DNA from 2 places in the Peribacillus sp. NPDC097284 genome. Region 2 is predicted to be linked to the other one. Evidence: riboswitches for the same ligand, from Rfam matches in the RefSeq annotation. Region 2 holds a riboswitch; the other holds the start of a gene.

Region 1 (5,798 bases), on a different contig from region 2:
AGGGGGAGTTAGAATGGGAGAGAAATATAAGCATATTGAAACAGCTGTGATTCATGAAGGATATGATTCGAAGGAGCATTTAGGAAGCTTGACCACACCTTTGTTTCAAACCTCGACATTTACGTTCGATACAGCCGAACAAGGGGAGAACCGGTTTGCTGGTTTAGAAGATGGATACATTTACTCGAGGCTGGGAAATCCGACGGTTCGGGTGCTGGAAGAGAAGATTGCGGCCTTGGAAGGCGGGGAAGCGGGACTTGCGTTCAGTTCAGGGATGGCTGCCGTGTCTGCGGTCCTTTTTGCTTTGACCAAAGCCGATGACCATATCGTTTGTTCAAAAGGGTTGTATGGATGTACTTTCGGCCTTCTTCAACTGATGGAGGAAAAATACCGGATCACCCACGATTTTTGCGATATGGAAACGGAGGACCAGCTAAGGAGCATGATCCGTCCGAATACGACCTGCATCTATGTTGAGACGCCGATTAATCCGACGATGAAAATGATCGATTTAGCATTGGTCATGAAAGTCGCCAAGGAGAATAATGTACCTGTTGTGGTCGATAATACGTTTTCCACTCCATATTTACAGAAGCCACTGGAATTTGGATGTGATGTCGTCCTTCATAGTGCTACGAAGTATCTTTGTGGACATGGGGACGTTGTCGCGGGTCTGATTGTCGGAAAGAAGGAGTTTATCAATCAGGTGGCCATGACAACACAAAAGGATATCGGAGGGATTATTTCGCCATTTGATGCATGGTTGCTGTTGCGGGGATTGAAGACGTTGCCAGTCAGGATGGATCGTCACGCTTCTAATGCAACGGAGATCTTTCGCATGCTGAAACAGCATCAACGGGTTAAGGCCGTCTATTATCCAGGCGACGCAGAATCAGGGGATTATCGGATCATGGAAAAACAGATGAAATCCGGTGGAGGCATGATTTCCTTTGAACTGGAGGGGACAAAACAGGATGCCCAACGATTCCTCAATAACTTGAAGCTTATAAAAATCGCGGTCAGCCTAGGAGACGCTGAATCCTTGATCCAGCATCCCGCTACGATGACACACTCGTCCATCCCAAAAGAATCAAGAACGCAGATGGGCATCACCGACCAACTCATACGGCTCTCCGTCGGCCTAGAATCCTGGCATGACATCTGGTCTGACCTTGAACAGGCGTTTTAGGGGTCTGACCCCTTTTATTTCCTGAATTATTTCCTGAGGTTCCTGATCAGGACGGTTATGGATAGGATGAGGATGAGGGTGGCCAGGATATAGGATGTGGTGGTGATTGTCGGATGGGGCGTGCTGTTCCTTACGCCGATTCCGATGATGGCCCAGACGAAGACGAGTGGGTAGCACCAGTCCTTGTTTTTGATGGCAAAGATGAATGCCAGAGCCGTGGCTACGAGTAAGAGGGCGATGGTCCATGCTACATCGGAAATCCCGAAACCATTCCAGCCGATATAGGTCAGATAGTAGGAAATGTTAGCAATGGTCGCGACGCTCACCCATCCTAGATAGACGGAAAAGGGCATCAAGTCGAGAAAGGCATGCCTCACTTTTATAATGTTTGTGTAAATGACAATCAAGGTCAATAAAAGTGTAATGATGATGATGACGGATAACAGGAAGTATTCGTAATGCCAAGCTAATAGCCAGGCTCCGTTAAATATACAGCTTAAGGCGAACCATGGGAAAGAGACCATATATGCGGGACTTGTTTTGTGTTTCCCCATAAACTGTCTGGCTACCCAGATGGCAAGAAGAAAATAAATCAATCCCCATATCGAGAATACATAGCCGGCTGGGGTAAAAAGAACGTCCAGTTTCCCGGAAACTTCCCCTGAGGTTTGGCCGTTGAAGGGAAGGTAATTAGCCAGGAAGTTCATCGTGATGACGAATAGATAGGCAACAAGGTTGATAAGAACAATTAGCATGTGTCTTCCTCCTTTGAATGAAATTGGGACATATTATCTTATTCCTTTTAAATTGGAGAGATAACCTTTTTTAGCACATCGGAAGGAAGGATTCTTACTTAGTGGAGAAAAGATGGTATTCAATTGTCTGTAAAGGGATAAAGGTACAACACGTCTAAAAAATAAGGACCTTGCTACTTTTATTGCAGCAAGGTCCTTTAAGGGTGTTTAATTAATTAGTGAAATTAGGATTTAGCGTTAACAACCGTTTCATCCTTTTTTTCGGGGGTTACATATTCTTCTTTTAATATGGAATAATAGGCGCTGTCTAATAATGTACCCTTCGTCATGTGGCTTTTACGGTGAATCCCTTCACACTTCATGCCTAAGCGATCCAATACTTTCCCGGATGCGGCATTTATCACATCACATTCAGCAAATACTCGCTCCAAATCCAAAACATTGAAGGCTAATTCCAGTATTGATTTTCCCGCTTCGGTCATATAGCCTTTACCCCAGAAATTCCGGTTTAAAGTATAACCCAGTTCTCCACATTTGTTCGATTCATGCACTCTGAATTCGATAGCCCCAATCATTTTGTTGTCTTCCTTTAACACGAGTGCATATTTGCCGATAGGCTCTTCCAAGAAATAGTTCGCTATGAAGTTCTTAGTCTGGTCCAAATCTTTATGTTTGTCGTAAAGGTAACGTGTCGTTTCTTCATCAGATGTATATTCATACATATCCTCAGCATCATCAAGCGAAACCGGACGTAAGATGATACGCTCACTTTCGATATGATTGTGCTGAACCATTAAAAGGTTTGTCTTTCCCATTTGAATTCCCCATTTATTCTTGATTTTCCAATTATTATATCATGATATGTCACATTTATAAGAAAATAATGGAATCAAATTTTAGCATCTCACTCTCGGATCGTGTATACGAGATTCATATGATGGCAGGGATCTATTGATATGTAAGCACCACGGCTATAGTCGCTTACATAGGATCGTTTCCTCCTTTTTCTTATAGGAAGTGCTTGCAACTATCGATTCATTTTAGGATAGATGTTTTACATCCGTACTTTAGAGTGTTAAAATAATGGAAGATTCAAAAAAATAGTTAGTCCTTCGGGGTCGGGTGAAAATCCCAACCGGCGGTGATGAAGCAATTCTAAGCCCGCGAGCCTGATAAAGGCAGGATTTGGTGAGAATCCAAAGCCGACAGTACAGTCTGGATGGGAGAAGGACGTGTGAAATCCAAGTGTATACGTACGCCTATTTTTTCAGAATATGAAATGATGGGTTTATTAGGTATACCATTTTTTTCACTCATTTCTCCTGCTAACTCCTTAGGCCATCCTAAGGGGTTTTTTATATGTGTATAAAAGGGGGAGAAACTATGTTTACCGGAATCATTGAGGAGATCGGCACGGTTCATTCCATGAAAAAGGGAAGAAGCAGCATGGAACTGGCCATTTCCTCTAAGAAAGTACTGGAAGATGTCCATCTTGGAGACAGCATTTCCGTTAACGGGGTCTGTTTGACGGTGACTTCCTTCACACAGACTTTATTTACGGTCGATGTGATGCCGGAAACGGTGAAAGCTTCATCGATTCGGACATTGAAACCAGGTTCAGAAGTGAATCTTGAACGTGCGATGAGTGCTAATGGACGTTTCGGCGGCCATTTCGTTTCAGGTCATATCGATGGAACGGGCACCATCATGAAAAAAGAACGAAAAGAAAATGCCGTCTATTATGTGATCCAACTGGAAGAAGGGCTCAGTACATACTGTATGCCAAAAGGATCTGTTGCCATCGATGGGACAAGCTTGACGATATTCGGCATCGAGGGAAATTTGCTGACTGTATCACTCATTCCCTTGACCCATCAGGATACCATTTTGGGCAGGAAGGCGGCAGGCGATATCGTAAACATTGAAAACGACATGTTAGGGAAATATATCATACATCAAATGAAAAACAGCGAATCAAAACCAGGACTGGATTTAGCATTCTTGTCTAAGCATGGATTCTAATAAATGGAGGTGTACAGGATGTTCCATACCATTGAAGAAGCGATTGAAGATTTGAAAGCTGGGAAAGTAATCATCATTTCCGATGATGAAGACCGCGAAAATGAAGGAGATTTCGTGGTGCTTGCAGAAAAGGCGACACCCGAAGCCATCAACTTTATGGCGACGCATGGCCGTGGGTTGATTTGTACGACGATTACCGAACAGTTGGCGAAAAAGCTGAACTTGCATCCGATGGTCAATGATAACACCGATCATCATGGGACGGCCTTCACCGTAAGTATCGATCATAAAAGCACGTCTACAGGTATCAGTGCGTTCGAACGGTCCCTGACCATTCTCGAGCTCTTGAAGGAAGATTCGGTTGCCGAGGACTTTCAACGCCCGGGGCACACTTTTCCGTTGATAGCCAAGGCAGGGGGCGTGTTAAGCCGCACGGGACATACGGAAGCCTCCGTCGACTTGGCCAAGTTATGTGGGGCTGCTCCAGCAGGTGTCATTTGTGAAATCATGAATGAAGATGGAAGCATGGCACGTGTATCCGACTTGGAACTAATTGCGGATAAATTCAACCTGAAATTCATTACGATTGCGGACTTGGTACAATACCGTAAGCAAAAGGAATCATCGCAAGAACAGGTATACATTCAAAATGCATGATGTTTTTAAAATGAGGAGGAAATAGACATGGGGAAAATTATCGAAGCACAATTAATCGGATCGGGACTGAAAGTGGGAATCGTGGTTGGAAGGTTCAATGAGTTCATTACAAGCAAGCTATTGGGCGGAGCATTGGATGGTCTGAAACGCCACGGTGTTGACGAAGATGACGTGGACATCGCTTGGGTGCCAGGAGCATTTGAATTGCCGCTCATTGCCAAGAAACTTGTGAACACGGGGAAATACGACGCAGTGATTGGATTAGGGACGGTCATCAGAGGTTCTACTTCGCATTATGATTATGTCTGCAATGAAGCAGCGAAAGGAATGGCCTCCGTTGCTTTGGATACCGGCGTTCCGGTCATCTTCGGATTATTGACGACGGAAAATATCGAGCAGGCCATTGAACGGGCCGGCACGAAATCGGGAAATAAAGGATATGAAGCAGCGGTCAGTGCCATAGAAATGGCGAACCTTGGAAAACTGATTGAACAATAAATTAGATAGAAAGCCGCGGAAGGGCAACCATCCGCGGCTTTCTTCTTGAACAAATTACTTCTCGCTGACTGTCAGCTTTTCCAGGCTTCTTAAAAGGTCTTCAAAACTGGAGAAATTACTTTCCATTTGGGTAATGAGGGTATTCTGATCCACCACGCTCGCGGCGACTTCCTCAAGGGAAGCGGCATTTTCCTGTACGATGCTGGCAATATTGGTCACTTCATTCGTTGCCGTACTCGAGTTTTGCGTCAAAGCTTGAAGCATGGTTTGAAGTTTGATCGATTGTTCCATGACTTGGAGCGTGTTTCCTTCCATCTCTTTGAAAACGTGTTCGACATCTTCGGACTTATCCTTTATCATGCCTGCAACGTCCAAGCTCTGATTCACGCCATCTGTCACCTCATTAGACTTGATGGAGATATGATGTAAGATTTGCTGGATTTGATTGGTTGCCTGTCGGCTGTTTACAGCAAGCTTCCTGATCTCATCCGCAACCACGGCAAAGCTCTTCCCATGTTCCCCCGCTCGTGCCGCCTCGATGGAGGCATTCAAGGAAATTAAGTTTGTTTGGTCCGAGATGTCTTCGATTGATGCCAGAATCGTTTGGATCTGCTTATTTTGTTGATTCAATTCTTCCATTAAGAAGGCGGTCTGTTTAGCCTTTTCCCCCACGGATA
Region 2 (5,798 bases):
AAAAGCTAATTCCTGTTTCCATGTAGAATATGAATTACCCTGCTGTTCCTTTACTGCCGGCCATACATCCAAGATATTTTTTGCATCTATTCCACAACGATCGCAACATACGTCATTCCCTTTTCGCTGCTCTTCTTCAAAATAATGCAAAATGCCCAAACGCCTACATATTTTAGTATGAATCCAATTCAAAAAAACGTTCAGCTTTGCCTGATTTTGCATCTTTCTTGTATGACAATAGTCTTTCATCCTTGTTCTATGCAATGGTGAGTCATCATCCGTCAGAAATTGTGTAAAAAAACGGAATTGAATATCATTCAAGGAAAAGCTCTGAAGAAGATGCTCTTTTTCAGAAAGACTTAAATCAGCCATACTTCTTTTCGCTTCATTTAAATACGAACAAACGGCCTCAATTTGATGGTCAGTTGGTAGCTGTTGTTCCATCAAATGCAACGGAAGCCCTTCATCCCCTTCGCTATATAGTAAAATGGCTACACTTTGTTTTTGGTCACGGCCTGCCCTCCCTATTTCTTGAAGGTATGATTCCATTGTGGATGGCATATGAAAATGGATGACAAATCTAACATCAGCTTTATTGACTCCCATTCCAAACGCACTCGTTGCACAAATGATTTTTAACTGGCCCAAGATGAATTGCTGCTGAATGAGCATTCTTTGCTCCTGTTCCATACCTCCATGATAATAATTGACACTACCGACTCCATTTTCCTGTAAAAAACCCGAGACCGCTTCAGCCACTTTTTTCGAAGAAAAATAAATAATTCCACTACCTGGAAATTCCCTGACAAGCGAGAGGACACGGGCAAGCTTTTCTTCGTAGCTATATATATTTTCCACAAGTATCGCGATATTTTCCCGATCAACGGATGAAACGATTTCCTTGGGTTGGGAGATATTCAATTTCCTGATAATATCTTGCCGTACTTCTTTTGTTGCTGTTGCCGTCAAGGCAAGCGTTAATGGGTTACTTAACTTACGCCTCACTTCTCCCAAGTTCAAGTAATCCGGCCTGAAATCATATCCCCATTGAGAAATGCAATGCGCCTCGTCAATGACAAATAAGCCTATGTCAATTTTCCTTAAAGACTGGATTACACTTTCTAGCCCAAGCATTTCGGGAGACAGAAAAATAAACCGATACGTTTGCAATCGTTCAAATGCCTGTTTTTTTTGATACGCGGTCAAAAAAGAATTGAGGGTCAGAACACTTTTTTCCCCTCTCATCTTAAGCTGATCCGCTTGATCCTGCATCAGGGATAATAACGGCGAAACAATTATAGCCGTCTTATTGATAAGGTAAGCAGGGAGTTGATAACATAATGATTTACCAGACCCTGTGGGAAGCATTGCCAATGTGTGGGTCCCTTCTAGCAAGGATTCGATTACCTCATGCTGTCCAGGACGAAAATTGTCAAATCCAAATTTATCTTTCAGGACTGTATTCAAGTTCATCCTCTATCACCTATTTTCGCAAGTACAAGCCTTATTTGAAAAAAACTAATTTGCTCATTATCGACAGCTTCCTTGATTACCTTGAGTTTTCTCGTATTCAACCGTTTAATGACCGTAATGATTTTGTCTTCATCCTCTATTGGAACATAGTCATTTATCGAAAAACTTTTGTCCGATAGCACGATTTCTACGAGATGATCCTCAATCGTATTTCCTTTTAAACGACGAATCTCTGCAATTTCCTGTAGCGTTTTCCCTGCCTGAATATATTGCAGAGTCGTATGTGTCGATTGTGTTAGATGAGGATGCCCACCATTTTTCCAATCATGGATTAGAGAAGCCAACAGAGGGTAATCGCGTACTGTTGATATCTCTGCGAGCATTTGATGCAATGAATCGAGAAAAACGTAGTGCACAAACCACTCATCAATTTCTTTCCTTTTTCCAATCTGCTCAAACGTAAGTCCGATTCGATTGACTCCCGTAATTTTCAAAACAAAAATGTCACGGTTCAACTCACTTTGCATCTCTAAGAGGGTGACCAATTCATCAAAAAGATGCTGAGCAAGTAACTCTCGATTTTGTTGGTTGGCATATAAAAAACCCTTTACGAATTCCTGTACTCGTTGATTCTGTTGTATCGGATAAAAAGGCCTTTCATTGTGGACAATATGGGATATAGTTTGGATAAGAAGATTGAGTCTTCTCCAAAAATCCGGGGTGATGTTTTGGTATTTCCACCCATTTAGTGATAAAGGAAGAGGCCACTTTTTGAAATAAGAGGCCAACGCCCCTCCTCCTTGTTCACTAATCAAATACACATCGTTTTTTTCCGTTGGTTCGATTAGTTTCAGTTCAAGAAACAATTTTCTGTTTTGAGATAACTCCTCCCGGGTAAAACGAGGCATAGTCCCAAATATGTTCGTCAGCCCAAATAAGTGCGCATCCTGAATAGTCTGGGACGATTTTTTACCCTGAAGCATATGATAAATTGCGTAGATGGAACGCTCACCTTGGAACTTTTGTATCGCATATAAAATGATTGCTTGAAGATAATTGTTCATGAAACTCACATCCTTGTTCCATTTATCCAATTATATTGTAACAAAAATCTGCAAATACCGCCTTTTTTTATGTCATATATGCAATGATATTTGTGAATAAACAACTAAATACGTACTCGTTATAAAGAAATTTTCCCAATAATTTGTGTTGACTTTTCATATACTTCCGTATTATCGTTACATTTTCTATTGATAAGTTCGGCTTTCGGTCTTACAATAAGAAAGAGATGTTAATCTATAATAAAAAAGGTTTTGAGTTGTAAATCAACTTAGGAGGGGTTTTATTCATGGCTAAATTTACTATTGTTGATAAAGAAACATGTATCGCTTGTGGAGCCTGTGGAGCTGCAGCACCAGATATCTATGATTATGATGATGAAGGAATTGCTTTTGTTACGCTAGATGATAACGAAGGAATCGTTGAAATCCCCGATGTTCTTATAGATGACATGATGGATGCATTTGAAGGATGCCCCACAGACTCTATCAAAGTCGCAGACGAATCATTCGAGGGCGACGCTTTAAAATTCGAATAAGTATAAAAGCCATTTTCATTTTGAGAATGGCTTTTTTTATGTATTTTTTAAAACTCTCACCATACATTAAAGAGGCAGAAACAACCCAGTTATCATCTGGTTGTTTCTGCCTCTTTTTATATATTAAGCATGTTTATATAATACTTGTTTTATTGATCCATGTTTGGAGTTTAACAAATAATAGCATGAAAACGGAAGTAATGAGCACCCCTTTAATGATGTTAAAAGGGAGTATTGCCGCAGTTACGAATTGCCTTGACTCTGGTGCGGTCATGGCATCCCATCCCATAAAGAAAGTATATGCCGGTAAAAAGACATAATAGTTCAAGACACTCATAATTAGCGCCATGGAAACTGTTCCGGCTAGCAAAGCAAATGTCATTCCTTTTTTCGAACTTATTTTTTTATATACATAATATGTTGGCAGTATGAATAATACCCCCGCTATAAAGTTAGAGATATGTCCAACCGGTACACCAGTATCGCTTCCAGTCATGACCATATCCAATAAATTTTTCAGGAATTCAACTAAAACTCCTGCAAGCGGACCGAAAATCAATGCCGCCATCAGTGCTGGGATGTCACTAAAATCAATGTTCAGAAAAGGCGGAAATCCCGGAAATGGAAAATTCAAAAGCATTAGTAGGTAGGAAAGACTTCCTAACATTGCAAGTGTGACCATCTTTTTAACTTTGTTCGATTTCATAGTTCTCTCTCCTTCTTTTTCTTGATCTACCTTGAAAAAGAGGTTAGGGATCCTTCATAAATGTTGATGTTCAATAAAAAACCCCTTAATTCCGACAGAATTAAAGGGATAAATTAAAGGTTTCATCAAACAAACGTTCAGCACTTGACTGTTTGAACGCATTCAGGAACCTCCATCTTCTCCCATCCAGACTATACTGTCGGCTTTGGAATCTCACCAAATCCTGCCCTAAGGCTCGCGGGCTTAGAAGAATTTTCTTCATCACCGCCGGTGGGGAGTTACACCCCGCCCCGAAGATAGACCTATAAAATTAATTTACAATTTTCATTATAAATGATTTTTCTTTTTTTGAATAGTATTTTCATCGCAACTATGAATTTACAATGATAAAATATTACACTTTTATTCATTTTAAACAAAATATGTATTTATAATCATGACGTTTTACTCTGTCTAAAATAATTTTTATTTTTAGAAAATTACGGCTCAAACCCTTTGCCCTTGAGGTTTTGGACGAGTGAATTTCAAAGTAAATTTAATTAAAGCGCTTACATATAGGTATGCTAAATTGACAGTTTTCCCATTTCAATTGTAAAATTAACTGAAATTTAAGAGAATTTTACCTAGGAAGGTGTTTACACGTGTATCAGATTTTAGTAGCAGATGCCATTAAACCAGAAGGACTCGGACCGCTTTCAGAGGCATCCAATATTCTTCTTATTCAGAAGACTGTAGAAGAAGCAGCAAACGAACTTGATAAGATTGATGCAATACTGGTTAGAAGTGCAACAAAGGTTACAGAAGATTTAATGAACCGCATGCCAAAACTAAAGATCATTGCTCGCGCAGGTGTCGGCGTTGATAACATTGACATTCCTGCCGCAACAAAACGCGGAATCGTTGTTGTGAATGCTCCTGACGGAAATACAATTTCAACAGCTGAACATACATTTGCCATGATGGCTTCCTTGATGCGCCATATTCCGCAAGCTTATGCTTCCCTGAAAAATGGAGAATGGAAACGCTCTTCTTATACAGGAACGGAACTTCGTGGGAAAACTTTAGGCATTATTGGTTTCGGACGAATTGGTGGAGAAATTGCCAAACGCGCAAAAGTTTTTGGCATGGAAGTCATAGTTTATGACCCATTCTTAACAGCCGATCGTGCAAAAAAAATGTCCGTAACTTCCCTGACTTTAGATGAATTGCTCCCTAAAGCGGATATAATCACTGTACATACACCTCTAACGGACGAAACTAGAGGGTTAATCAATAAAGAAAAGTTACTCACCTGTAAAAAAGGCGTGTACGTATTGAACTGTGCACGTGGCGGAATCCTTGATGAAGATGATTTATATGAAATGATTGTCGAGGGACATGTAGCTGGAGCCGCGTTGGATGTATTTGTTGAAGAACCACCGCTTGGCCATAAATTACTTGAACTTGATAACGTCATCGCTACTCCTCATTTAGGAGCTTCGACTAAAGAAGCCCAATTGAATGTTGCCGTTCAAGTCGCCCAAGAAGTATTAACCTATTTTGAAGGTAATCCTGTATCAAGTTCAATTAACCTTCCAGCCATTTCTAAAGAGGTATTCGAAAAGGTTCAGCCATTCTATCAACTAGTCCAACAAATGGGCTCCATTGCCTCACAATGCATGAAAGAAGGCATTCAGGAGATTTCCGTAACTTATGCAGGTGAATCATTGGACTTCGACACCGCTATTCTAACAAAAAGCCTAATAGCAGGCTTCTTCAAATCAAGAGTAGATGCTTCAGTTAATGAGGTGAATGCACTATTGGTTGCTAAAGAGCGTGGCATTACCATTGGCGAAAAGGTTTCTACTGACTCTCTAGGTTATTCTAACCTGATCAGTCTAAAAGTAAAAGGAGACACCCGCGAATTAACCATTAGTGGTACTCATATCGAGAACTATGGTTCCCGGATTGTCAATCTGAATGGTTTCAAAATTGATTTCCATCCAGAAGCTAATTTACTTTATATCCAACACACTGATA

What was found. A riboswitch is a leader RNA that binds a small molecule or an ion and turns the genes downstream of it on or off. The one in region 2 is predicted to bind FMN.
Region 1: linked by a shared signal. The riboswitch ahead of ribE (riboflavin synthase) and the one ahead of ACIQXU_RS00360 (ECF transporter S component) in region 2 are both predicted to bind FMN.

The regions. Positions count from the first base shown of each region.
Region 1 covers NZ_JBIWCZ010000004.1:188,567-194,364, reverse strand. The annotation lists gene megL (methionine gamma-lyase) at 14-1,189, shown strand; gene ACIQXU_RS10880 (tryptophan-rich sensory protein) at 1,216-1,944, opposite strand; gene ACIQXU_RS10875 (GNAT family N-acetyltransferase) at 2,169-2,759, opposite strand; FMN riboswitch at 3,049-3,179, shown strand; gene ribE (riboflavin synthase) at 3,328-3,966, shown strand; partial or broken gene ribB (3,4-dihydroxy-2-butanone-4-phosphate synthase) at 3,985-4,587, shown strand; gene ribH (6,7-dimethyl-8-ribityllumazine synthase) at 4,651-5,121, shown strand; gene ACIQXU_RS10855 (methyl-accepting chemotaxis protein) at 5,176-5,798, opposite strand, start outside.
Region 2 covers NZ_JBIWCZ010000001.1:61,450-67,247, forward strand. The annotation lists gene ACIQXU_RS00345 (RecQ family ATP-dependent DNA helicase) at 1-1,473, opposite strand, end outside; gene ACIQXU_RS00350 (YpbB family protein) at 1,470-2,537, opposite strand; gene ACIQXU_RS00355 (ferredoxin) at 2,825-3,073, shown strand; gene ACIQXU_RS00360 (ECF transporter S component) at 3,207-3,779, opposite strand; FMN riboswitch at 3,950-4,081, opposite strand; gene serA (phosphoglycerate dehydrogenase) at 4,421-5,798, shown strand, end outside.